3 regions of the Rossellomorea marisflavi genome follow, and region 1 is predicted to be linked to each of the others. Evidence: riboswitches for the same ligand, from Rfam matches in the RefSeq annotation. Region 1 holds a riboswitch; each other region holds the start of a gene.

Region 1 (7,791 bases):
TGATACTTTCTTGCCTAAGTATTGTTTGAAGTGGTCAAAGTTTTCAAGAATATCCTCTTTTTTATCTTGGGACATGCGACCGAGTTTATCTTCTACTTTCTGATCCATTTTCGTGTCTGCCATCTTGATCCTCTCCTTTTCTATTTGTTGGGTATTTTCCCCTGAACTCCCTGTCTAAACATGGTGATGTGCAGATCATCGAATATATGGCAAAAGGCAGCCCCTGGAGGGACCGCCTTTTCTTGGATCAGAGTTCATCGAACCCATTTGCATCTGATGTTTTCGTATATTGTCTTGATTTCTGCTCAAAGAAATCGGTTTTACCCATATCGACTTCCTGATAGGCGATGATCCATTTGAGAGGATTTGACTTGAACCCTTCAAATGGCTCTTCGAAACCGAGCTGCTTGGCCCTTTTATTCGCCATGAACTTAATGTAGGCCTCAAGGTCACTGAACATGAGCCCATCCATATGGGTTCCGATGATTTCTTTCCCCCATTCAATTTCAAGGAGGGCCGCTTCCTTGAAAGCTTCTGTTCCGTAGCGCTTGAGCTCTTCCGTATCATATTCCGGATTCTCTGCGAGCACTTCCTTGAAAATCTTTTCAAACAATCCGACATGGAGCTGTTCGTCACGATTGATGTAGTTGATCATCGTACTGGTCGCAACCATCTTCTGGTTCCTTGCCAGGTTATAGAAGAAGGCAAACCCTGAATAAAAGAACAATCCTTCGAGGATTACGTCGTATATGATGGACCTGAGGAGTTTATCCACCGTCGGGGCCTCGACGAATTCTTTGTATCCATTGGTGATGAACTCATTCCGCTTCATCAGGATCGGCTCATTCTTCCAATAATCGAACACCTCATCTTGCACGCTCTTCGGTACAATGCTTGAAAGCACGTAGCTGTAGGAGTGATTATGCACTACTTCCTGCTGTGCAAGGATGATCATGAGTGCGTTCACGCTCGAATCCGTCAGATAATCTGCCACTTTCCCAGCATAGTCCGTTTGGATACTGTCAAGGAGAGCCAGGAGGCCGATGATCTTAAGGAACGTCTCCTGTTCTTTTTCCGTCAACTGCGGGAACTGCTTGATGTCTTTTGCCATATTGATCTCAAACGGCGTCCAGAAGTTCCCGAGCATGCGCTTGTACTTAGGGTATGCCCACGTATAGCGCACATCATCCCAGTTCAGGATGTTCGAGCTTTCTCCGTTGACGATCCCTGTTGATTTATTCGGTGCTGTCTCGTCCACGAGCACCCGTTTTTTCAATCCTTCCATATTTCCCATCCTTTCTTATTAGCTGTGGCAACTCTCGCACTCTTCAAAGTTTGCAACAGAAGTCGACCTTACATAATAGGTTGTTTTCAAATTCGATTTCCACGCATCCATATGAAGGTTAAGAAGCTCAATCGCCTTGATGTCATTCCTCACATACAGGTTGAAGGAAATCCCCTGATCGATATGATGCTGCCTTGCCTTGTTCTGTCTGATGCTCCAGTGCTGATCCACATGATAGGCGGTTTTATAGTACCAGGTCGTTTTGGGCGATAGGTCCGGTGCCGTGACCGGGATCTTGTAGTCTTTCTTCTCTTCGGAATATTCCAGTCTGAAGAGTGGATCGATACTTGCCGTCGAACCGGCAATGATGGAAGTCGAAGAGTTCGGGGCCACTGCCATCAGATACCCATTGCGGATTCCCTTGCTTGCCACTTTGTCTTTTAAGTCCAACCATCTCTCGCCTTCATATCCCTTATTCGTGAAGTAGGCTCCAGTATCCCAAGCGGATCCCGGGAAGTAAGGATACGCCCCTTTTTCTTCCGCGAGCTTTTGACTTGCCTTGATTGTGAAGTAGGCGATGTCTTCATATAAATGATCACAGTAAGATACTGCCTCATCGCTCTCCCATTTGATCCCTTCAAGGGCAAGGAGATGATGCCATCCGAAGGTACCGAGTCCGATTCCCCTGTACCGTGCATTCGTCAGCTGAGCCTGCAGGACCGGGATATCGTTCAGATCAATGACATTGTCCAGGAGCCTCACACCGATGGTGACGACGCGCTCCATCTGACCGTCCCGTACCGTCCTTGCGAGGGAAACGGAAGCCAGGTTGCACACCACATAGTCTCCAGGATTTTTATAGGTAATGATCTTCCCGTCCTTGACTACTTCTTCTTCCATCACAGTCGGGCTCATATTTTGGGCGATTTCCGTGCAAAGATTGCTGCAGTAAATCATGCCCTTATGACTATTCGCATTTTGACGGTTCACACTGTCGCGATAGAACATGTACGGCGTGCCTGTTTCAAGCTGGGAGATCATGATCCGCTTAAAGATATCGATCGCCGGGATGACTTCTTTGGATAAAGCAGGCTCATTCACGCACTCCCAATATTTCTCCCGGAACGAACCGGATCCTTTTTCTTCATCGAAATGATCTTCAAGGGCATAGCCCATGATGGTCTTTACTTCATGGGGATCGAACAGATACCAGTCCTCACGGTTCTCGACTTGCTCCATGAAGAGGTCTGGGAGACAGACACCGGTGAACAGGTCATGGGTTCGAAGACGCTCATCCCCGTTGTTCAGCCGCGTATCGAGGAAGGAGAAGATATCTTTATGCCACACATCCAGATAGACGGCGATGGCTCCCTGGCGCTGACCGAGCTGATCCACGGAGACAGCCGTATTGTTCAGCTGCTTCATCCACGGGATCACACCGGAGCTGACCCCCTTGAATCCTTTGATATCACTTCCGCGACTTCTTACTTTCCCCATATAGATACCGAGCCCGCCTCCGTTCTTACTCAATGTGGACACGTCGGTATTGCTGTCGTAGATGCTGCGCAGATCGTCTTCCACCGTATCGATGAAGCAGCTCGAGAGCTGTCCGTAACTCTTGCCTGCATTGGCGAACGTAGGGGTCGCCACGGTCATATATAGGTTTGAAAGCGCCCAATACGCTTCCTCCACGAGCATGAGCCTGTGTTCTTTCGGCTCATTCATCAGTAGCGTCATGGCAATGATCATGAATCGCTCCTGTGGAAGTTCATATAGGACTCCTGCATGGTCCTTGGTGAGATAACGCTCTGACAGCGTGACAATTCCTATGTAAGTGAACAGTTCATCCCGTTCAGGACGGATGAGACCCTCGAGATGATCCACCTCCTCCTTGCTGTAGGCATTCAGTAATGTTGGAGAGTACAAATTCTTCTCTGTGAGTGTCCCGATAAGTTCATGCAGGCCTTTATATGGCTCCATGCCCCTTGCATTTGCACTGATGGCATAAAGATTCTTCAGATAAAGCGAGGCCGCCACGTACGTCCAATCAGGTTCATTGGATGAGATCCGCTCAACAGCCGACAGGATCAAAAACTGAAGAAGCTGTTTTTCTTCCACTCCCGGCTGATCTTCTGTATACAGGGATACCTTTTGAGTGTATTCCTCCCAGTTCAATGATTCATGGCTTTCCCGAAGCCCGTTTAGTAGACGTTCCGCTCTATGGGATGCCGTTGTTCCGTTAATGGTTGATGTCATATTAGTATTCCTCCCTTTAATTAGTCGGGAGAGGATAAAAAAAGCCCATCCTATTAAGATAGGATGGGCAGTCATAAACGATAGATTCACAAGGCATACTACGCCAAAGGTAATCCTCGCCTATCCTCCCAATTCCCGAAGAAGATAACACGTACTGATCATGGCAGGTCTCCTGACTTGTGCTTTTTGCCTACTCGAAGGCCTTCCCGTCCGATGGACAGTGGCATTCCTTCTTTCGTTTGCACTTACAGTTGCGGGGACAGTCCCGGAATTTCACCGGGTTCCCTTTTAAGTCGATATCCGACACCACAATCATAGGTTATAAACAATATATTGTTATGAAGTTTAAACAAAACACAATATGTTGCGTCTTTTATATTAAACCAACTTTCTACATTTTACAACAGAGAAGCTCAAATGAAAAGAATGAAAGCAAGATGAATTTATGCCTACAATTATTTTATTCGTTAAATTCCATAGAAGAGCAGAACAAGACAGCGTGTAATCCACCCATATCGGTCCACATGACGCCAGACTTCCCTTGAGGAAATGCTGTTATCCCTTTATGATGCAATAGAAGGTTGTTTTGACCGTATTCTTAGGTCCCCTATTATTTTGAGCCGTTGAGATGGTACCCCATCTGCAGCGGCTCCTTTTTTACCCTGAATTCCTTACAGTTATGTTTCATTCACCTGGCCGTCACACGCTTCCCTTGTGATAAACCCGCACTTTTCAAGGCTTCTCTTCTATTTCAAGGGAATTACAAGGAAATTAATCGCCCCAAATACTTTCTTTTTCTTGAGGAATCCTTTAAAATGCCATTTAGAAGCTTGAAACCCAGTTTCGAAAGGAGATCACTATGAATAAACATTTACTCACGATCCTTTTAGCGGCTATGACCGTACTGCTGCTCGCAGCTTGCGGGGCTAATGACGATAGTGCAAAAAAATCCGATGATAGTAAAAAATCCTCCGAACAGGCAAAAAGCGAGGAAGAACAAGCGAAACAAATGAAAGAAATGCAAAAAAAGATGGACAAGCAGAAAGTCGACAACGATAAAGTCGTCGCCATCGTAAATGATGAGAAAATCAAAGGGGAAGATTACAACAACGTACTATCTTCTTCTCAAATGCAATATCAGCAAATGGGTCAGGATCCAACCTCTAAGGATGCTGCCAAGCAGATCAAAGAACAAACGATCGACAGTCTTGTAGGTCAGACCCTTCTGCTTCAACAAGCGGATAAAAAAGGGTACAAAGCTTCAGATGACGAAGTGGACAAGCAGCTCGAAGAAGTCAAAAAGCAATATGAGGATGATAAAAAGTTCAATGCTGCCATGAAAGATGCCGGATTCACCATGGATGAACTGAAAAATCAAATCGCGGAAAACATCAAATATACAAAATATGTCGATAAAGAAATCAAGACCGAAAAAGTAACGGACGATGAAGTGAAGAAAATGTACGAACAGTACGCGAGCCAAAGCGGCCAAGATTCAAAAGATGCACCAAAACTTGAAGATGTCGAGCCTCAGCTCAAATCACAGCTTGAACAGCAAAAGAAACAAGAACAGCTTGTGAAGCACGTGGAAGATCTCAAGAAAAATGCAAAAGTCGACGTGAAAATCTAATTTCAAAAAGGACATCCCGACGGATGTCCTTTTTTTTATGTTTCCCACTGAACGTTGAGGGTATTGAACTACCAAGACGGAAAGGAGGAACTGACGTGGCAAGAAATAAGAACGACCAACCAGAACAGACGGGTGAAGACCGTGAGATCCTGGATCGTGAAAAGGAACAGACAGTCGACTCCATTCCCTTGGATGACTTAAAAAAAGACCTCCAGGATGAGAAGAAAAAGCATAAAAGCAAAGATTCTTCTTCTAGCGAAGAATAACAAAACAAGCCTGGCGTCGAAGCCAGGCTTGTTTTTCGTATTATTTTCTCAGCCAGTCAGTGTGGAAGACACCTTCTTTATCTTTCCGCTGATACGTATGGGCACCAAAGTAGTCCCGTTGTGCCTGAAGGAGGTTCGCAGGGAGCGATTCAGAACGGTAGCTGTCGTAATAGGCGAGGGCACTGGCAAGTCCAGGTACAGGCACTCCAAGCTTGATCGCTGTCGCCACGACTTCACGTGCATCTTCCTGGTAGCCTTCAACGATGCCTTTGAAGTAATCATCAAGGAGAAGATTTGAAAGCTCGCCATCACGGTCATAGGCATTCATGATTTCTTCGAGGAATCCAGCGCGGATGATGCATCCCCCTCTAAAGATTTTCGCCAGTTCACCGAGTTTCAGATTCCAACCATATTCCTTTGAAGCAACTTGAAGCTGGGCGAAGCCTTGTGCATAAGAACAGATCTTGCTCAGATAAAGAGCTTTACGGATGCTCTCGATGAATTCTTCCTTGTTGCCTGAAAAGGTTTGGTTTTTTGGCCCCTTCAGGATCTTACTCGCTTTCACACGCTCGTCCTTCATGGCCGAGATGAACCGTGCAAAAACGGATTCCGTAATAATGGAAAGCGGTACGCCAAGATCAAGTGCACTTACACTTGTCCATTTACCGGTTCCCTTCTGACCAGCTGTATCGAGGATCCTTTCAACGAGAGGTTCTCCCGTCTCTTCATCGATCTTAGTGAAGATATCGGCCGTGATCTCGATAAGGTAACTGTCAAGTTCACCTTCATTCCATTCCTTGAATGTTTCATGAAGCTCCTGTGCGCTCAATCCAAGGACATTCTTCATCAAATAGTAGGCTTCACAGATCAGCTGCATATCGCTGTACTCAATGCCATTATGCACCATTTTCACATAGTGACCGGAGCCGTCAGGACCGATATACGTGCTACATGCATCCCCTTTTACTTTCGCTGCAATGCTAGTAAGGAATGGCTCCACGAGGTCATAGGCTTCTTTCTGGCCGCTAGGCATGATTGCAGGACCGTATAGGGCCCCTTCTTCTCCACCGGATACTCCGGCACCGATGAAGTTGATTCCACGCTCAGCGAGCTCCTTGTTGCGTCTCACCGTATCTTCGAAGTATGTATTTCCTCCGTCGATGAGGATATCCCCTTTATCCAGGTGTGGTAGGATGGATTCAATGGCAAGATCCGTGATTTTTCCTGCCGGTACCATCATCATGATCTTCCTTGGCACTTCAAGAGAGTCGATGAATTTTTCCACCTGGTGGAAACCTGTCAGATTTTTATCCTGATGCTCCTGAAGGGCACCTGCCACTTTCTCTTCTGACACGTCGTAGATTGCAACCTTATATCCACGGCTTTCAAAATTCAGCGCAAGGCTTTTCCCCATGACGCCGACGCCGACTACACCGATTTGTTGTTGTCCCATTTTTCATCATCCTTTCAGTTGTATAAACATCATTTCATCATCCATAGTATAATACGAAATAAATTTTCTTGATACTATATTTGAAATAATATTTTTTTCTATTGTACAATAGGTTAAAATAATTTTCATCCATCATCCCTTATAAGGAGGCCTCACCTTGCGGCAAAACGATATACCTCAACATTGTTTACCACGCATCCGGTCCCACTATTCTCAATTCAGCGAAAAAGAAAAGAAAATAGCCAATACTATTATTGCTGACCCTGAAAAAATTATCCATTCTACCATCAGTCAGCTTGCAGAAGATCTTTCCGTAGCCGACGCCACCGTCTTCAGGTTCTGCAAACGCATCGGTTTCAAGGGCTATCAGGCCATGAAGATTTCCTTGGCGGCAGAAATCGTCACCCCCCTGGATGACATTCATGAAACGATTGAAGAAGGTGATAGTGAAAAAGTCATTGCTCAAAAGGTGTTCCGCTCCAACATCCGGACGTTGGAAGATTCCATCGCCATCATGGATGAGGAATCATTTACATCGGCGGTTGCGATGATGCTGAAGGCACGCAGAATTGAATTTTATGGAACCGGGGGATCAGGATTCGTTGCCATGGATGCCCATCACAAATTCCTTCGTACCGGCATGACGACCACTGCTTATAACGACTCCCACATGCAACTGATATCAGCATCCCAGCTAGCCAGTGAAGACCTCATCTTTTTCATTTCCCATTCAGGAGCGAATAAGGATCTACTCGAGGTATTGGAGGTAGCGAAGGGCAACGGCGTTCCGACCATTGCCATCACCCACTTTGCCAAGTCCCCCATGAGTCTAGGTGTTGACGTGTCTCTTTTCACTTCCTCACAAGAAACCGATTACCGATCAGAAGCACTCGCTTCCCGT
Region 2 (7,791 bases), 340 kb from region 1:
TGCACCGATTTCCTTGCCATCGGTGAATACAAGGGCAGCAGGCCCATCCCACGGCTCCATGAGACAGCTGTGATATTCATAAAAGTCTTTTTTCTTCGGATGGATGGTTTCATCATTTTCCCACGGCTCCGGTACCATCATCATGGCCGTGTGGGCAAGGGATCGTCCCGATAGATGCAGGAATTCGAAGCAGTTATCGAACATGGAGGAATCACTGCCTGTCTCATCGATCACAGGAAGGATCTTTTTAAGGTCTTCGTCATTGAATGCACTGGATTTGCACAGTTTCTCCCTTGCTCTCATCCAATTGACATTGCCGCGAAGGGTATTGAATTCACCGTTGTGGATCGTATAGCGGTTCGGATGCGATCGCTGCCAGCTCGGGAAGGTATTCGTGCTGAAACGGGAATGCACAAGAGCGAGGGCAGACCTGAATTCAGGATGATTGAGGTCGATGTAGAAGGAGTCCAGCTGCTCAGGCACCAGCATCCCTTTATAGACGATGGTGGTCGAAGAAAGACTGCAGATATACACATCTTCCTGCCCTTCCACATTGGCTGCCTCATTTTCAATCCGTTTACGGATCACATATAGCTTGCGTTCAAAGTCCATGCGTGTCTCCATATCATCGGACGCACCGATGAAAACCTGACGGATGAACGGTTTAGACTTGGATGCGACTTTCCCCACGAAGGAATCATTCAATGGCACCGGTCTCCAGCCAAGAACCTCCTGACCTTCTTCCTCGATGATGCGTTCAAAGATTTCTTTGCTTTTCATTCTCTTTTCATATTGTTCAGGGAGGAAGACCATCCCGACCCCATATTCTCCTTTACGTGGAAGGAAGATGTCCTCTTTCTCGCACTGCTTCTTGAAGAAATGATGGGGGATTTGAGTAAGAATACCAGCACCATCGCCGGTACTGGTATCAGCGGACTGTCCTCCGCGGTGCTCTAGGTTACAGAGAATATTGATCGCATTTTGCACGATACTATGTGATTTGCTTCCATCAATGTTGGCAATCATCCCGATCCCGCATGCTTCATGCTCATGAAGGGGGTTATATAATCCTTGTGCCGCCGGAAGATTCGTTTTCATTCAATGTCCTCCTCTACTCACGTGTATAAAAATTGAATAAATACCACCTGATGCATTTAGTTGATTTTCGTTAGTATATCATGAAATTTAGAAAAAACGAAAAATTTAGTCATTAAAACCACCTCTATTTATACCAAAATAGTTGGAAAAACAGGCATGTACAATATGCCGGACTCTATGGATTTCCTCTAATTTTCAGAATCTTTAAAACCTTGATTTGACAATAAAGTAATCGTTTACATTTTCATTCTGAAAAAGCGCGTCCACAGATGAATTTTCATACAAAAATATCTTTAAAAAAAATTTTTTGTCAGACTGTTTTACAAGGTGATTCCAGGTCGATCTTCAAGGATGATTTCGGAAGAATGATGAGAATGGGCATCTCAGCGGAGGACACGGCCGTGCCAAGGTACGTGGATATCAACGTTATTTACCCATAACTTCTAAAGATTAAACCGTAGTACAAAACGACTAGCATTCACTAGCATCCATTCACTCTAATGGAACTATATACCACAGAACTACGCGCCTCTATAATGAAGTTAGAAATATTATTTCACAGAATTATTAGTTATTAGTGAAGTGTTATTTCACCGAGTATTTTGAAAGCGTTTACTATTCGAGACAAGAAAGGGAGGAGTTCAATGAAGAAAGCAAAAAAGTCCGTTGTCGTGATCCTGCTTCTGGTCCTGCTTGCCCCTATGTGGGCCGGACAAGCTTCTGCATCGGCACAGCCAAAGCATGAGATGCGTGCCGCATGGATTGCCACTGTTCAGAATATCGACATGAAGGCAGGGATGGACAAAGCCGCCTACACGTCATGGGTTCAAACGACTCTGGATGATCTTAAAGAAAGAAACTTCAATACGGTCATCTATCAGGTGAAACCGACCGTCGATGCCCTCTACTCCTCAGATCTTGCCCCATGGTCGAAATACATCACCGGTAAAGCTCAAGGAACCGACCCTGGATATGACCCCCTCGGCATCATGCTTGAAGAAGCCCACAAACGGGGAATCGAGCTCCATGCATGGGTGAATCCCTACCGTGTCACCATGCCGGGCATGACGCTTAACGACCTTGATCCTGGCAATGTGGCAAAGCTTCACCCTGACTGGGTGCTGAAGTACGGAAGCCAATACTACCTAGATCCAGGGCTACCGGAGGTACAGGAATACCTCATCGAGACCGTGGAAGAGCTTGTAGCCAATTATGATATTGAAGCTGTACACATGGATGATTATTTCTATCCGTATAAAATTGCCGGACAAGACTTCCCTGATCAAGCTACATACGAGAAATACGGCAAGGACTTTGATTCGATCGAAGACTGGCGCAGGAATAATGTCGATGTCCTCGTCAAAGATATCAACACTTCCATCAAGGATATGAAGGAATGGGTGCAGTTCGGTATCTCTCCATTTGGCGTCTGGAGGAATATCGCCAAAGATCCAACTGGAAGTGATACGACGGCAGGCCAGACGAATTACGATGATCTTTACGCCGATACGCGTCAGTGGATCAAAGACGGCAGCATCGACTACATCACTCCGCAAATCTACTGGTCCCGGGACTTTGCCGCTGCAAACTATTCCATCCTCCTCGATTGGTGGAGCAATGAAGTGACTGAGTACGCCTATGAGCACCCCGTTCATCTCTATATCGGGACGGCTGACTACAAGGTTGGTGACAACTTCGATCAGCAGTGGTACGACCCGTATGAACTACCGGAACAGATCCTGGATAACCGTGAAAACGGCACGGCAAAAGGACAGATGCATTTCTCCCTTCAGCAGCTCTATAACAATCGCCTGGGATATGCGGATATCCTGAAGGAAGAAATCTATACAGAAACAGCCTTGACGCCGCCCACTCCTTGGAATAACAGGGAACTGCCGAAAAAACCGACCAAAGTAAAAGGGAAATCCAAACATGGCAGTGTCAAACTTGAGATTGAAGATAAGAAACACACTGCAAGAAAGTTTGTCATCTACCGGTTTGACGGTCCTCGTGAAGGCGATTATAATGATCCTGCCAATATCATCGATGTCGTCTATGCAGATGAAGATTCCTATACAGACGTTCCTCCTGGTAAGGGACTCTACACGTATGGAGTTACATCTGTATCCGATACCGGTCTTGAAAGCCGCGACGCCAAAACGGTACGTGTTAAACATTAGGTCAAAGCAAAGTGCGGACAGCCCCGTCCTCAGACGGGTGCTGTCCGCACTTTTTATGTTCGTTCACTGTTGAGCTGCCAGAACGGTTTCCCTCATCTTCTTCGCTGCCTCCACCATCACGACGAGTGCTTCGATGGTTTCGTTCGGTCCGCGTGTTTTCAAACCACAGTCAGGATTGATCCAGAACAGTTGCGGATCGAGGACGCGAATGGCCCGTTCAATGTTCCGAGTCATCTCCTCGAGCGTCGGAACCCTTGGGCTGTGTATGTCATAGACGCCGAGACCGATACCTTGACTATAGGTGTTTTCCTCAAAGGAATGAATGAGATTCCCATGACTCCTTGACGTTTCGATCGATATGACGTCCGCATCGAGCGCTTTGATACTCTCGATGATTTCCCCAAACTCCGAATAGCACATATGGGTGTGGATTTGCGTACTGCTTTTCACAGATGACGTCGCAAGTTTGAAAGCGTGGACGGCAGCATCTAGGTAGCCTGCCCTCTTTTCTTTCTGCAGGGGCATCCCCTCCCTGAGGGCCGGTTCATCGACTTGGATCATGCGGATTCCATTCTCCTCGAGGGCTTCGACTTCTTTTCTCAAGGCCAGGGCAATCTGATTGGCCACATCATAACGCGGAATGTCTGTCCGGACAAATGACCAGTTCATGATCGTGATCGGACCAGTCAGCATGCCCTTCACAGGTTTTTCAGTCAGTGATTGCGCAAAGACCGTTTCATCCACTGTCATCGGTTCTTGGAAGCTGACGTCCCCGTGAATGATCGGAGGTTTCACACAGCGCGATCCGTAGGACTGCACCCAGCCATTCTTTGTGAAGGCAAATCCCCCAAGCTTTTCACCGAAGTATTCCACCATATCCGTCCGTTCAAATTCTCCGTGCACCAGTACGTCCAAACCGATTTTTTCCTGGATGTCGATCCACTTCTCAATCTCTTCCTGGATGAACGTCCGGTAGTCCTGATCACTTACGTCCCCCCTCCTCCACTTAAGCCGTTCTTTCCGCACCTCTTTAGTCTGAGGAAAGCTTCCAATCGTAGTGGTAGGGAAGAGGGGCAGACCCAGCTCTGATTCCTGAACGACCCGCCTTTCAGAGAATGGAGCACGTTGAAGGACTTCATTTTCGACCAGTTGTTCACTCTCTCTGAGTGTCCGGGATTGTTCGATATTGTCGAGACAGTCAGAGCTTTCCTTCAGCTCATTTGAGATAGAAGGACGCCCTTCCTTGACAGCCTCCGTAACCGTAACGATTTCCTGCAGCTTTTCATCTGCAAAAGAAAGTGTGCGTTTGAGGTGTTTCCTCAGCCCTTCCTCTACTTTGACCGTGACGGGCACATGGAGCAGGCTCGATGACGGCTGAATGATTAACCGATCCTTTGAAACAATGCCCTCCAATTGCTTAAGCGAGGAGAGAGTCCGATCAAGATCTGCCCTCCAAATATTCCTTCCATCAATGATTCCAGCAGCCAAGACCTTATCTTCAGGGAATCCATGGGTGTTCAGTGCCTGACGATTACCTCCACCATCGTGTACAAAATCCAATCCGATCCCATGTACCGGAAGCCTGACCACCCTCTCATAGCGACTGACGCGATCAAAGTAGGTTTGAAGAATGACCTTGATTCCAGGTGCTGCCTTGATCAACGTGTCATAGACCTGCTCAAGGACCGTCCACTCATCCTCTGTGAGGTCGGTACAAAGTACGGGTTCATCAATCTGAACCCATTCGGCGCCAGCCTCTTCAAGCTCCTTTAGAATGGATGCATACAGCGGGACGAACCAATCGACCACGCTATCAAACTCTTCGGGGGCATAACCTTTGGACAACTTTACAAACGTAACCGGACCTATGAGCACCGGCTTTCCAATGATGCCAAGCTGCTCCTTCGCTTCCTTGAAGTAGCGGAGCGGGCGATTATCAGCCAAAGAAGGCGTAGCCCCTTCAAGTTCTGGAACGATGTAATGGTAATTCGTGTTGAACCATTTCGTCATCGTGGATGCCACCGCATCCCCCGTTCCCCTTGCCATACCGTAATACGTTTGCAGAGAGACCTTCCCTCCCCCATGACCGAACCGCTTCGGGACCACCCCGAACATGGCGGCCGTATCCAATACATGATCATACAGGCTGAAGTCCCCGACAGGAATCAGGTCGATCCCTGCATCCGACTGCTTTTTAAGATGACGAAGGCGGATCTCATCTGTCTTCTCCACAAATTCTTCTTCCTTTAGCTTTCCTTCCCAAAATTGCTCCAGTGCTTTCTTCCACTCTCGTTTTTCACCGATCCTCGGGTAACCTAGATTTGAACTTTTAACCATATTGCTCACTCCTTCTCATTTTTTCTCCAATAAAAAAATCTCCCTTTCAGAGAAAGGGAGATTTTGCGCGTAATGAATAAACGTCGACATTCCTATGATGTCAACACGCGTACCTCACTCCCCTCTATGACCCGTAGAGCTTAAGTGCACACAACAGGCAGGTCTCCTGACTCAGGTTCATCACGCCTTATCCCTTCCCATTCCCTCTAGAAACAGTGGATGTGATAAGTTGCTTCCCCTTACAGTGGCGGGACCGTACCGGACTTTCACCGGTTTCCCTTTTCAGCCATGCTTCCACACGGCACCTGTCGCATCTTCCTATTCAGTTCTCACCTCAACGAAAAAAGCCTCTCCACGATAGAGAGGCCCGGTAAAGGGATGTCCTCTCTTATTTTCCAAAGCATGACGCTTTGCAGGAATTAGCACCTTTTCAACAAGTGTTGAATGGTTGCCGGGTTTCACAGGGCCAGTCCCTCCACCGCTCTTCATAAGAGTATCGATCATATATTTGTCCGTTGAATAGGGTAATACTAGCATGCCAGCTTTTGCTTTGTCAAAATATTTCTAACATTCGTCCGAAGGTCCTACTTGCCGTAGGGGTCACTCCAGCTAAACTCGTTGCCATAAAAAATGCCCCCTCTGGCACTTCAGAGGAGGGTCGACTTTGCATGGAACGCAGGAAGAAATTCGCGGTGGACGTCCAGCAGTTCATCCAATAATGGTTTCGCTCTTGAATCACTTGTGACCAGTGGATTGATCGCCATGGCCAGAAGGGCTTTTTCGTAGGAGCCTGACACGGCTGCTTCTGCCGCGGTCCGCTCAAAGGATTTGATTTGTTGAACAAGTCCACTGACGGCTACAGGCAGTTCACCGATATGGATCGGTTTCGGCCCTTCTTTGGTCACGATACAGTTCACTTCCACGGCGGACTCATCAGGGATGCCCGTGATACTGCCATCATTTCTGATGTTCAGGGTCTGTACATCCCCTTTATCATTGAAGATCGAAGAAATCACATTGCAGGCGGCATCGCTGTAGTAGGCTCCTCCGCGCTCCTGAAGCTGCGGGGGCTTCACATCAAGGTCTTCGTTTTTATACAGCTCGAACAATTCATCTTCCAATCGTTGGACGACCTCGGCACGGGTTGTCCCCGTTTTGAATTCCTCCAGTTGCTTCTCCAGGATCTCACTGGTTTTGTAAAAATACCGGTGGTACGGACAAGGTATGACTCCGAGAGCCTTCAAGAAGCCAGGATCCCATGGCAGTGGGGCGATATTTTTCATGCTGAGCTGCTTATCCTCATCACCCATCAGTTCCAGTACCTCATCAAGAGCGGACACCCCATCGACGGTGACATCCAGTCCGTACACCATATGATTCAAGCCGGCAAACCGGATATCGACGGAAGCGACCTCTACTCCAAGGAGCCTGGCAATGGTCATCTTCGTATTGATCGGCAGGTTGCATACGCCCACGACTTTGGAATGCTTGCTGTATCGGAGCAACGCCTCCGTCACCATCCCAGCCGGGTTGGTGAAATTGATCAGCCATGCATCAGGGCAAAGACGCTGCATATCCTCTGCAATCTCAAGAAGAACCGGAATCGTGCGGAGGCCTTTGAATAGTCCACCTGCCCCGTTCGTTTCCTGCCCGATCATGCCGTACTTGATCGGCAGCCTTTCATCCTGGATCCTTGCCTTCAGCTGACCGACCCGCATCTGGGTTGTAACAAAATCCGCATCCTTCAGTGCTTCCTCCCTGTCCAAAGCCAGGTGAATGGTCATGGGAACACCGGCCTTAGACACCATCCTCCGCGCAAGACTCCCGACAATTTCGAGTTTATCTTTTCCAGCAGGGATATCCACAAGCCACAGCTCTCGTACAGGCAGCTCATCATATCGATTGATCAAGCCTTCCACAAACTCCGGCGTGTAGCTTGAGCCACCGCCTATGGTCACGATTTTTAAGCCTTTATTCATGCTCATACCTCCTTATCCTTTCACTGCAAATGCCAGCACAAAACTGATGGCAAAACTAACGACGACACCAAGCCATAAACGCTTCTTCTTAATAGAAGGATCCTCTACAGGCCCTTCAATCTTGAGTAATACGAGGCTCAACCCTAGAGAAGTCGAAATTCCCGTTGCCAAAAAAATGCTCCACTCCTTTGGCAAAC
Region 3 (7,791 bases), 1.5 Mb from region 1:
ATGCGTATCACGCGTCAAGGCTTTCAAGCTCCTTCCATATCATTTGGAAAAATGCAGGGTAATCATCGTGATTCCTGACATCAAACGGTGTTTGCCCGCGCAACCCGGCCGGAACCTCGAAGGTCGCATGGATCCGTCCGGGTTTGGCTGCGAACAGATAGATGCGGTCGCTCATGGCAATCGCTTCGCCGATGTCATGGGTAACGAGGATCGCCGTCTTCCCGAATGACTTCAATGTAGTAAAGACGAGATCTTCAAGCTTCAGTTTCGTCTGGTAATCGAGGGCGGAGAAGGGTTCATCGAGGAGAAGGAGCCTCGGTTCAGTGATCAGCGTCCTGATCAGGGCGGCCCGCTGCCGCATCCCTCCAGACAATTCCCTTGGATAGAGGTTTTGCACCCCTTCAAGGCCCATTTCCTTCAAAAGGGCAGAGGCCTCTTTCCTTTTCTCGGGGGTAACGGTGCCCTTGATGGACAGACCGATCAGAATATTCTCCTCGATCGTCTTCCACGGGAAGAGATAGTCCTGTTGGAGCATGTATCCGGTCAGGTCCCTTCTTTCGGAAATGGGGCGCCCTTCAAGGTTCACGGATCCTTCTGTGGGATCCATGAGGCCCGCGATGATGGAAAGGAGGGTGGTCTTGCCGCACCCGCTCGGTCCGATGAACGAAATGAACTCACCTTCATCCACATGAAGGGAAATATCCTCGATGGCGGAATTGGCTGATTTCAAGGAAAAGTACGTATGGCTGATGGAATCCAACGATAAAAAACTCAACAGTGAACCCTCCTGTCTGATACGTAAGAAGGGCTGACTCATCCGTCAGCCCGATCTTAGCTATTCTTTGGATGCTTTTTCGGCAATCGACGTATTCACCAGTGTGTCGTGATCGATCCTTTCAGGCAGTTCTCCCGCTTCATCCATGATGTTCTGGAGATTTTCCCACTCTTCCTGATCGAGTATCGGATCGGTAGCATAGGAGCCTTGTGATTTGTAGCGGTCCACGACGGTTTCCATAATGCCGGGATCTGTATCCTCGAAGTACGGTGCAATCACATCGGAGATCTCTTTCGCACTAGCTTGATCGACCCATTGCTGTGCCTTATAGAGGGCACGGGTGAACTTATCGACGGTTTCATCGTTCTTGTTCATGTAGCTTTCTTTTGCCATGAAGGTCGTATAAGGCACATGTCCGGACTCGGTGCCGAATGAGGCGACAATATGGCCTTTTCCTTCTTTCTCGAAGATGGAAGCGGTCGGTTCGAACAGCTGTACATAGTCACCTGTACCGGATGCGAAGGCATTCGCCACATTGGCGAAATCGATGTTCTGGATCAAGTCGAGATCCTTGTGCGGATCGATGCCGTGCTCCTTCAGCACATATTCGCCGACCATCTGTGGCATGCCGCCTTTACGCTGGCCGAGGAAGGTCGTTCCCTTCAACTGATCCCACTCGAAGTTCTCCACCTTTTCCCTGGAGACAAGGAAGGTACCGTCTGTCTGGGTGAGCTGGGCGAAGTTGATCACCGGGTCATCCGAGCCCTGTGCGTGGACATAAATGGACGTTTCCGATCCGACAAGGGCGATGTCGGCTCCGTTCGACAGGAGGGCCGTCATCGTCTTGTCCCCGCCCCAGGTGGTTTTCAGCTCGACATTCAATCCTTCGTCTTCGAAGAATCCTTTCTCTATTGCTACATATTCGGGTGCATAGAAGATCGATCGGGTGACTTCTGCCACACGTACTTTCTCAAGGGGTTCTGCCTGTTTCCCGCAGCCTGAGGTCAATAAAGCAATTCCGGCGACTGCCATGCCGGTCCGTATCCACTTTTTCACAGCCGTTTCCTCCTTTACTGCATGACCGACATTTTACCTGTCACGCACGGTTTTCATTTGCTAAACCATTGTATGTTTGGGGTAAAATATGTGTGAATACCCATGGGAAAGGAAGAGATGATGAAAAACGGGACGATTATACAAAAATATGAATTCCCTTCCCCGAATCCTTCGATCAGGATGTACGAGCTGACGTATATGTCTGGCGGATTGAAGGTGAAGGGGATGCTTGCGGAGCCAGCGAACGGCAGCGGGTACCCCGGCTTCCTATACTTAAGGGGAGGAATCAAGGGAGTGGGGAAAGTGAGGCCAGCGAGGATCGGCCAGTTTGCTTCCCACGGCTTCATCGTCTTTGCCCCTTATTACCGGGGGAACCTCGGTGGAGAGGGAAGCGAGGACTTTGCCGGTGATGATCGCGAGGATGCCGTATCTGGAGTGGAACTTCTGCGGGATCATCCTCGGGTGACAGGAGGGATCCATGTGTTCGGATTCTCCCGCGGCGGGGTGATGGCCCTTCTGACGGCCATCGAACAGCCTGATGTTGCTTCCGTCGTCTCCTGGGGAGGAGTAACGGACATGTTCCTTACATACGAAGAGCGGGTCGATCTGCGCCGCATGATGAAACGCGTCATCGGCGGAACCCCGAAGAAAGTACCCGAGCGTTATGAGTGGAGAACGCCGCTCTTCCAGCTTGATCGCCTGAAGGCACCGGTCCTGATCATTCACGGTGAACAGGATCAGAACGTCTCCATCGAACATGCCCACCGCCTTGAAGCGGGGCTGAGGGAAATGGGGAAAACCGTTGAGACACAGTATTATCAAGCCTACACGCATTATTTCCCGCCACGTAAGAATCAGGAAATCGTTGCAGGAATGTGTGAGTGGATGAAAAAACAAGAGGGGGAATGAGCAATGGGCATGCCGATGGAACTGAACACCATGATCGTAACGAAGAATAACGAAATTAGAGAGGAAGAGAATCTCTTCACGCTTGTGAAAGAGGGGTACCGCCTCTACCCGATGGAGATTCCCATTGAAGTAAGGGTGACTAAACACAGCGAGCCGAACGCCATCGGCCGAATCGAAAAACTAAGTTGGAAAGACGGAGAAACATCGATTACGTACCGGCTGCTTTCTTTGAACTCGACAAACTGAAGTAGCCGGCAGGTTCATCGATGACAGGCAGGAATCCTTTCTGTATGATGGGAAAAAGAAGCTTTTTTTCCAAGGAGGAGATGAATGTGGCACAATCGGTCAACCTGCAAGCGAAGCTGGCCCCTTACCGTACAGCACTTGATGGAACGGAGATTCCGTCTGTCCATCTACATATAAAAGAAGGGAAAACTGGCCCTTATGATAGTAAGATCGCCGGGGATCCATATTTCCCGAAGGCGGATGAGTATCCTGTGGACGGGGAGGGGCACCCGATGAAACTGTTGGCCCAGATCAATTTCGGTCAGCTCCCGAAGCTCGAAGATTATCCCGAATCAGGACTTCTGCAGATCTTCATTTCGGTACATGATGATCTGTACGGAATGAACATCGACCAGAAGCAGGACCAAAAGGATTTCCGCATCAGATTTATAGAAGAGCCGTTCCTGCCGAAAGAAGAGCTGATATCCGATTTTTCTTTCGTGAAAATCCCCGATGACGTGTATTTCCCTGTCACGAAGGAAGGTGCCGTCCTGGCGGAATTGACCAGTGAAACAATCAGCGCCGGCGACTACCGCTTCGAGAAGGTGTTCGGGAAGGAAAGCTGGGATCTGTTTGAATCCATGACCGATGATGGTGAAGAGGCAGACGCCCTCATGGATGAATTCTATGAAACCCAGAGCGGTTTCGGACATAAGATCGGAGGATATCCGGGCTTCACACAGGAGGATCCGCGTCAGTATGAAAATCAGGATCATGCACTCCTGCTGCTTCAAATCGACTCGGATGATGAAGTGGACATGATGTGGGGTGACTGCGGCATTGCCAACTTCTTCATAAAAAAAGAAGATCTTAAGAAGAAACAGTTCGGCAATGTGGTCTATAACTGGGATTGTTCATAATACAAGGCCGGTTGCAAAAAATGTTTTAGTCATAGCAAAACCCGAATTCATTTGCCTACGATCAGGCGATTGAATTCGGGTTTTCACCTTTTTTGGAATAAAAGAATGTTATTGGTCCCAGCGGTTGATTGGAGTGCAAGACATAGACTCCTGCGGGAGAGTAGCTAATGTGAGACCCGCAGGCCTGCCAAGGAGGCTCACGGGCTACCCGCGGAAAGCGAAGGCTTGCACGGAAATCATGAGCGGCATAAAGAACCTACACTGTTCGTGTCCATCATTTTTCAATCTCTTCATAGAGGAGGTATCGTTCGTCAGAAGTCTTGGCGATGAGATAGGTGCTGTGGTCCTTCACATAATAAAGATCCGTTCCCTTCTTCAGATGATTCGCCGTATAGTCTTTTTCAGGGTGGAACTCATCCCCGATCTTCTCCTTGATCACCCCTGCTTTCCCGTCGAGGGTGAGCGTCTTCTTCACAGGCAGCAGCACATATCCTTTCCCGTTCAACACCAGCATATCCCCGTATCCACACAACTCGTAGCTCTTTTCTTCACTTCCGCAGCCTGCCAGCAGCAGGAAAACGAAGCTCAGTGGGATCAACCATTTCATGCTATCATCCCTTCTTGTTTGTTTGTCCTTTTCATTCCTATTCAGAACCGGACGGGTTCATGAGAGGGATCTGAAAAAATAGAAACACCCCAAGGGGGCTCGCATGGTATAATGGTCCTTAAGTGAATAGACCTTCGCAGAAATCAGGTGCGCTCGCGCATAAAGGGAATCCGGTGAAAAACCGGAGCTGTTTCCGCAACTGTAAGTGCTAACGAACCAAGGGAAAACCCACTGTTCAACCATTGAACGGGAAGGGCCTTGAAGTAGGATGATGCACAAGCCAGGATACCTGCCTGATTTCCATCGTATTATGCTCTTCGGAAGTTAAGGGGATGGTGCGGCTTGATGCATCTTTTTTGATGATGATTGCCGGCCGTTTGGCTGGTTTTTTTTATGCCCGTTTCCGCTACGATCGGTGATTCACTAAAAGAGAAGAAAGGGAGGATGAATGTGGGAAAAAAGGATTTCAGGTACATCTGTTATCCGTATATGAGGGAATCCCAGTCGACGGTCGACTTTGAGATCAGGACGGATTCCCTGGCAACGAGGATCGGTCAGGCTTCTTCATTGACAGAGGGGAGAGTCCGTGAAGATCTGCTTTATCTTTGTGAGATGGCGTATCACCTGAATGGTTCGGTGCGGGGGGAGATGGCCATCACCCTCCAGGATCTGCAGCGATTGAGCGACCTGTATGACACGTACGTGAACGAAGTGGAAGAGGAAATCAGAACGTTCCTGCTTCCCCAGGGATGCTACGCGGCGACGGTCCTTCATACGTGCAGGAGCGAAGCGAAGAAATCGGTCAGGGCCCTTCATAAGGTAAGCCTCGAACAGAAAGTGGACAATCTGCTGTTCAAATATGCGCACCTGATGGCAAATGTCCTGTTTGTCATGGCCGTGTATGTGAATAAAGGTGAAGGGGTAAAAGAAATTCCTTTTATCAGCAAGTCCTATGGAGTATCAAAATCAGGCAAGGGAGAATAGTGAGATGAAAAAACAAGCATGGATCGGATTGTTCATCAGCATCGGTCTCATTCTATCAGGATGTGGAGCCGGGGAAGAAACAGCATCAACGAAAAAAGAAGAAAAGTCTACTGCCTATAGCGTCAAGGATGACCGGGGAGAAGAAGTCACATTCAAAAAGGTACCGGAGACCGTCGTTTCCCTGCAGCCGAGCAATACAGAGATCCTGTATGCAGTCGGAGCAGGGGACAAGGTGGTCGGGGTGACAGAATTCGATCATTATCCGAAGGAAGTGGAGGATCTCGAGGTCATCTCCGATTCCATGACAGTGAATACGGAAAAAGTGATTTCCTTGGATCCGGACGTGGTGATTGCCTATACAACAGGTGATGAAGCAGGAGTCAAGCAGCTTGAGGATGCGGGCATTCCGGTTTTCGTCATCCAGTCTGCTCAAACCTTTGACGACGTATACGGCGACATCGAACAGGTGGCAAAGGTGATGGGGGCTCAAAAAAAGGGGAACGAAGTGATTGAAGGAATGAAGAAGCAAATCTCCGATGTCGGGGAAAAGGTCAAGTCCCTTGACGAAAAAGAAAAGGTCTATTTTGAAATCAGTCCAGCCCCTGAGATCTATACGGCCGGTAGCGCGACCTTCCAGCAGGAGATCCTCCAGGTTGCTGGTGTGGATAATGTATTTGCCGATCAGGAGGGCTGGCCGAAGCTCGGAGAAGAAGAAATCATCAAACGGAACCCGGCAACCATCCTGACTACAGTGAACTATGTGGAAAATCCAGTAGATGAAATCAAATCCAGGACCGGCTGGGACACCATCGATGCCGTGAAGGGTGAACGGGTCATCTATCTTGATTCCGATGTCATGTCCCGACCGGGCCCGAGGATCGGTGAGGCAGTCGAAATCACAGCCAAGGCTGTTTATCCGGACCTTTTCTAGAATTCAATCATAATCGTGTAAAAGAAAGCCTTTTCAAACTTGCTTTTAATATGTAAACTAATAATATAATTAAGTTTACATATTTTAAGGGGTGCATGTAAATGGATCGAGACAGGTTGAGAATGATTATTCAGTGCGGGGTGTTTGCGGCGATCACGGGAATCTTTGCGCAGATCGAGATTCCCCTGCCCCTCGTGCCCATCAGCGGGCAGACGTTGGCAGTGGGATTGACGGCGACGATTCTTGGGAGCCGTTATGGGGCGTTTGCCCTCATAGGATACACAGCTATCGGTGCAGCCGGACTCCCGGTGTTTGCAGGGATGAGCGGAGGTGCCCATGTCCTGGTCGGACCGACGGGAGGGTACATCTTCGGTTTCGTCGCGGCGGCTTATGTGACAGGATTGATCCTGGAGAAAACCTCTTTCAACCTGCCCATGGCCATGGTAGCCAATCTGGTCGGGATGGTCGTGACCCTGATTCTCGGGACGATCCAGTTGAAGTTCGTGGCAGACCTTGGGTGGAGCCAGGCGATGGCAGCAGGGGTCTATCCGTTCCTGGTAGGAGGAGTGATCAAGGCGGCCCTTGCCAGTTGGCTTGGGATCGTCGTACGCAATCGCTTGGTGCAGGCCAGGTTGATCAAGCCGGCAGTCGCCTGAAGAGCTTTCGAACAATAAAGGAAAGAGATGGGCACAAAACTAAAAAAGGCCCCTTTAATGCCGAACACGATCAGTATAGGATCTTAATACCGCTCATGATTTCCGTGCAAGACTTCGCTTTCCGCGGGTAGCCCGTGAGCCTCCTCGGCACGCCTGCGGGGTCTCACATCAGCTACTCTTCCCGCAGGAGTCTTCGTCTTGCACTCCGATCAACCGCTGGAAACGATGTAATTTGAATATTCATTAAACGAACGTAAAACCCGAATCATTTGCTTTATCGTAGGCAAGTGATTCGGGTTTTTCTATGACTAAAACATGTTCGTCTCAGCCTCTTTTTAATAGCTGAACATCGACCAGTAGCCGATGTCATGAAATCCGATTCGTTTATAGATCTTGCCTGCATCCGGGTTATCATAGAAGAGGCAGAGCTCCTTTCCTTCCCTTAGAAGATCCCCCACAAGCTTGGACATGCACTTACTCGCGTAGCCTCTTTTCTTGTAATCGGCATGGGTGCAGACCCCGACAATCATGGCCGATTTCGAGTTCTCTGCGGTAGTGGAAGCGGAGGCAGCCAAACGACCGTCCCCTTCAATGTAATAGCTCCTGGCAGCACCGGCTTTCATGCTGTGCTCCTTGCTTTCCACTGAGATATTGGAGTGCTCGAATTCCGGAACGGTGAGAAGGAGTTCGACAAGGGCGGGGATGTCTTCGATTCCCGCTTCTTTCAC

The links. A riboswitch is a leader RNA that binds a small molecule or an ion and turns the genes downstream of it on or off. The one in region 1 is predicted to bind cobalamin.
Region 2: it holds a riboswitch for cobalamin, as region 1 does, so the genes downstream of both, metE (5-methyltetrahydropteroyltriglutamate--homocysteine S-methyltransferase) here and K6T23_RS08765 (ribonucleoside-diphosphate reductase subunit alpha) in region 1, are expected to answer to the same signal.
Region 3: it holds a riboswitch for cobalamin, as region 1 does, so the genes downstream of both, K6T23_RS16470 (hypothetical protein) here and K6T23_RS08765 (ribonucleoside-diphosphate reductase subunit alpha) in region 1, are expected to answer to the same signal.

What each region holds. Positions count from the first base shown of each region.
Region 1 covers NZ_CP081870.1:1,635,296-1,643,086, reverse strand. Annotated here, with positions in the region: gene K6T23_RS08775 (DUF3243 domain-containing protein) at 1-123, opposite strand, end outside; gene K6T23_RS08770 (ribonucleotide-diphosphate reductase subunit beta) at 248-1,285, opposite strand; gene K6T23_RS08765 (ribonucleoside-diphosphate reductase subunit alpha) at 1,304-3,541, opposite strand; cobalamin riboswitch at 3,687-3,867, opposite strand; gene K6T23_RS08760 (SurA N-terminal domain-containing protein) at 4,401-5,171, shown strand; gene K6T23_RS08755 (hypothetical protein) at 5,267-5,437, shown strand; gene gndA (NADP-dependent phosphogluconate dehydrogenase) at 5,478-6,890, opposite strand; gene K6T23_RS08745 (MurR/RpiR family transcriptional regulator) at 7,063-7,791, shown strand, end outside.
Region 2 covers NZ_CP081870.1:1,296,101-1,303,891, reverse strand. Annotated here, with positions in the region: gene gltB (glutamate synthase large subunit) at 1-1,098, opposite strand, end outside; gene K6T23_RS06975 (glycoside hydrolase family 10-like protein) at 1,743-3,278, shown strand; gene metE (5-methyltetrahydropteroyltriglutamate--homocysteine S-methyltransferase) at 3,342-5,615, opposite strand; cobalamin riboswitch at 5,755-5,939, opposite strand; SAM riboswitch class I at 6,001-6,109, opposite strand; gene K6T23_RS06965 (6-phospho-beta-glucosidase) at 6,263-7,600, opposite strand; gene K6T23_RS06960 (hypothetical protein) at 7,607-7,791, opposite strand, start outside.
Region 3 covers NZ_CP081870.1:3,159,117-3,166,907, reverse strand. Annotated here, with positions in the region: gene K6T23_RS16505 (ABC transporter permease) at 1-18, opposite strand, end outside; gene K6T23_RS16500 (ABC transporter ATP-binding protein) at 8-775, opposite strand; gene K6T23_RS16495 (ABC transporter substrate-binding protein) at 836-1,807, opposite strand; gene K6T23_RS16490 (alpha/beta hydrolase family protein) at 1,952-2,740, shown strand; gene K6T23_RS16485 (DUF2584 domain-containing protein) at 2,744-2,986, shown strand; gene K6T23_RS16480 (YwqG family protein) at 3,073-3,885, shown strand; gene K6T23_RS16475 (hypothetical protein) at 4,160-4,492, opposite strand; cobalamin riboswitch at 4,621-4,803, shown strand; gene K6T23_RS16470 (hypothetical protein) at 4,937-5,476, shown strand; gene K6T23_RS16465 (ABC transporter substrate-binding protein) at 5,481-6,407, shown strand; gene K6T23_RS16460 (biotin transporter BioY) at 6,509-7,063, shown strand; gene K6T23_RS16455 (GNAT family N-acetyltransferase) at 7,399-7,791, opposite strand, start outside.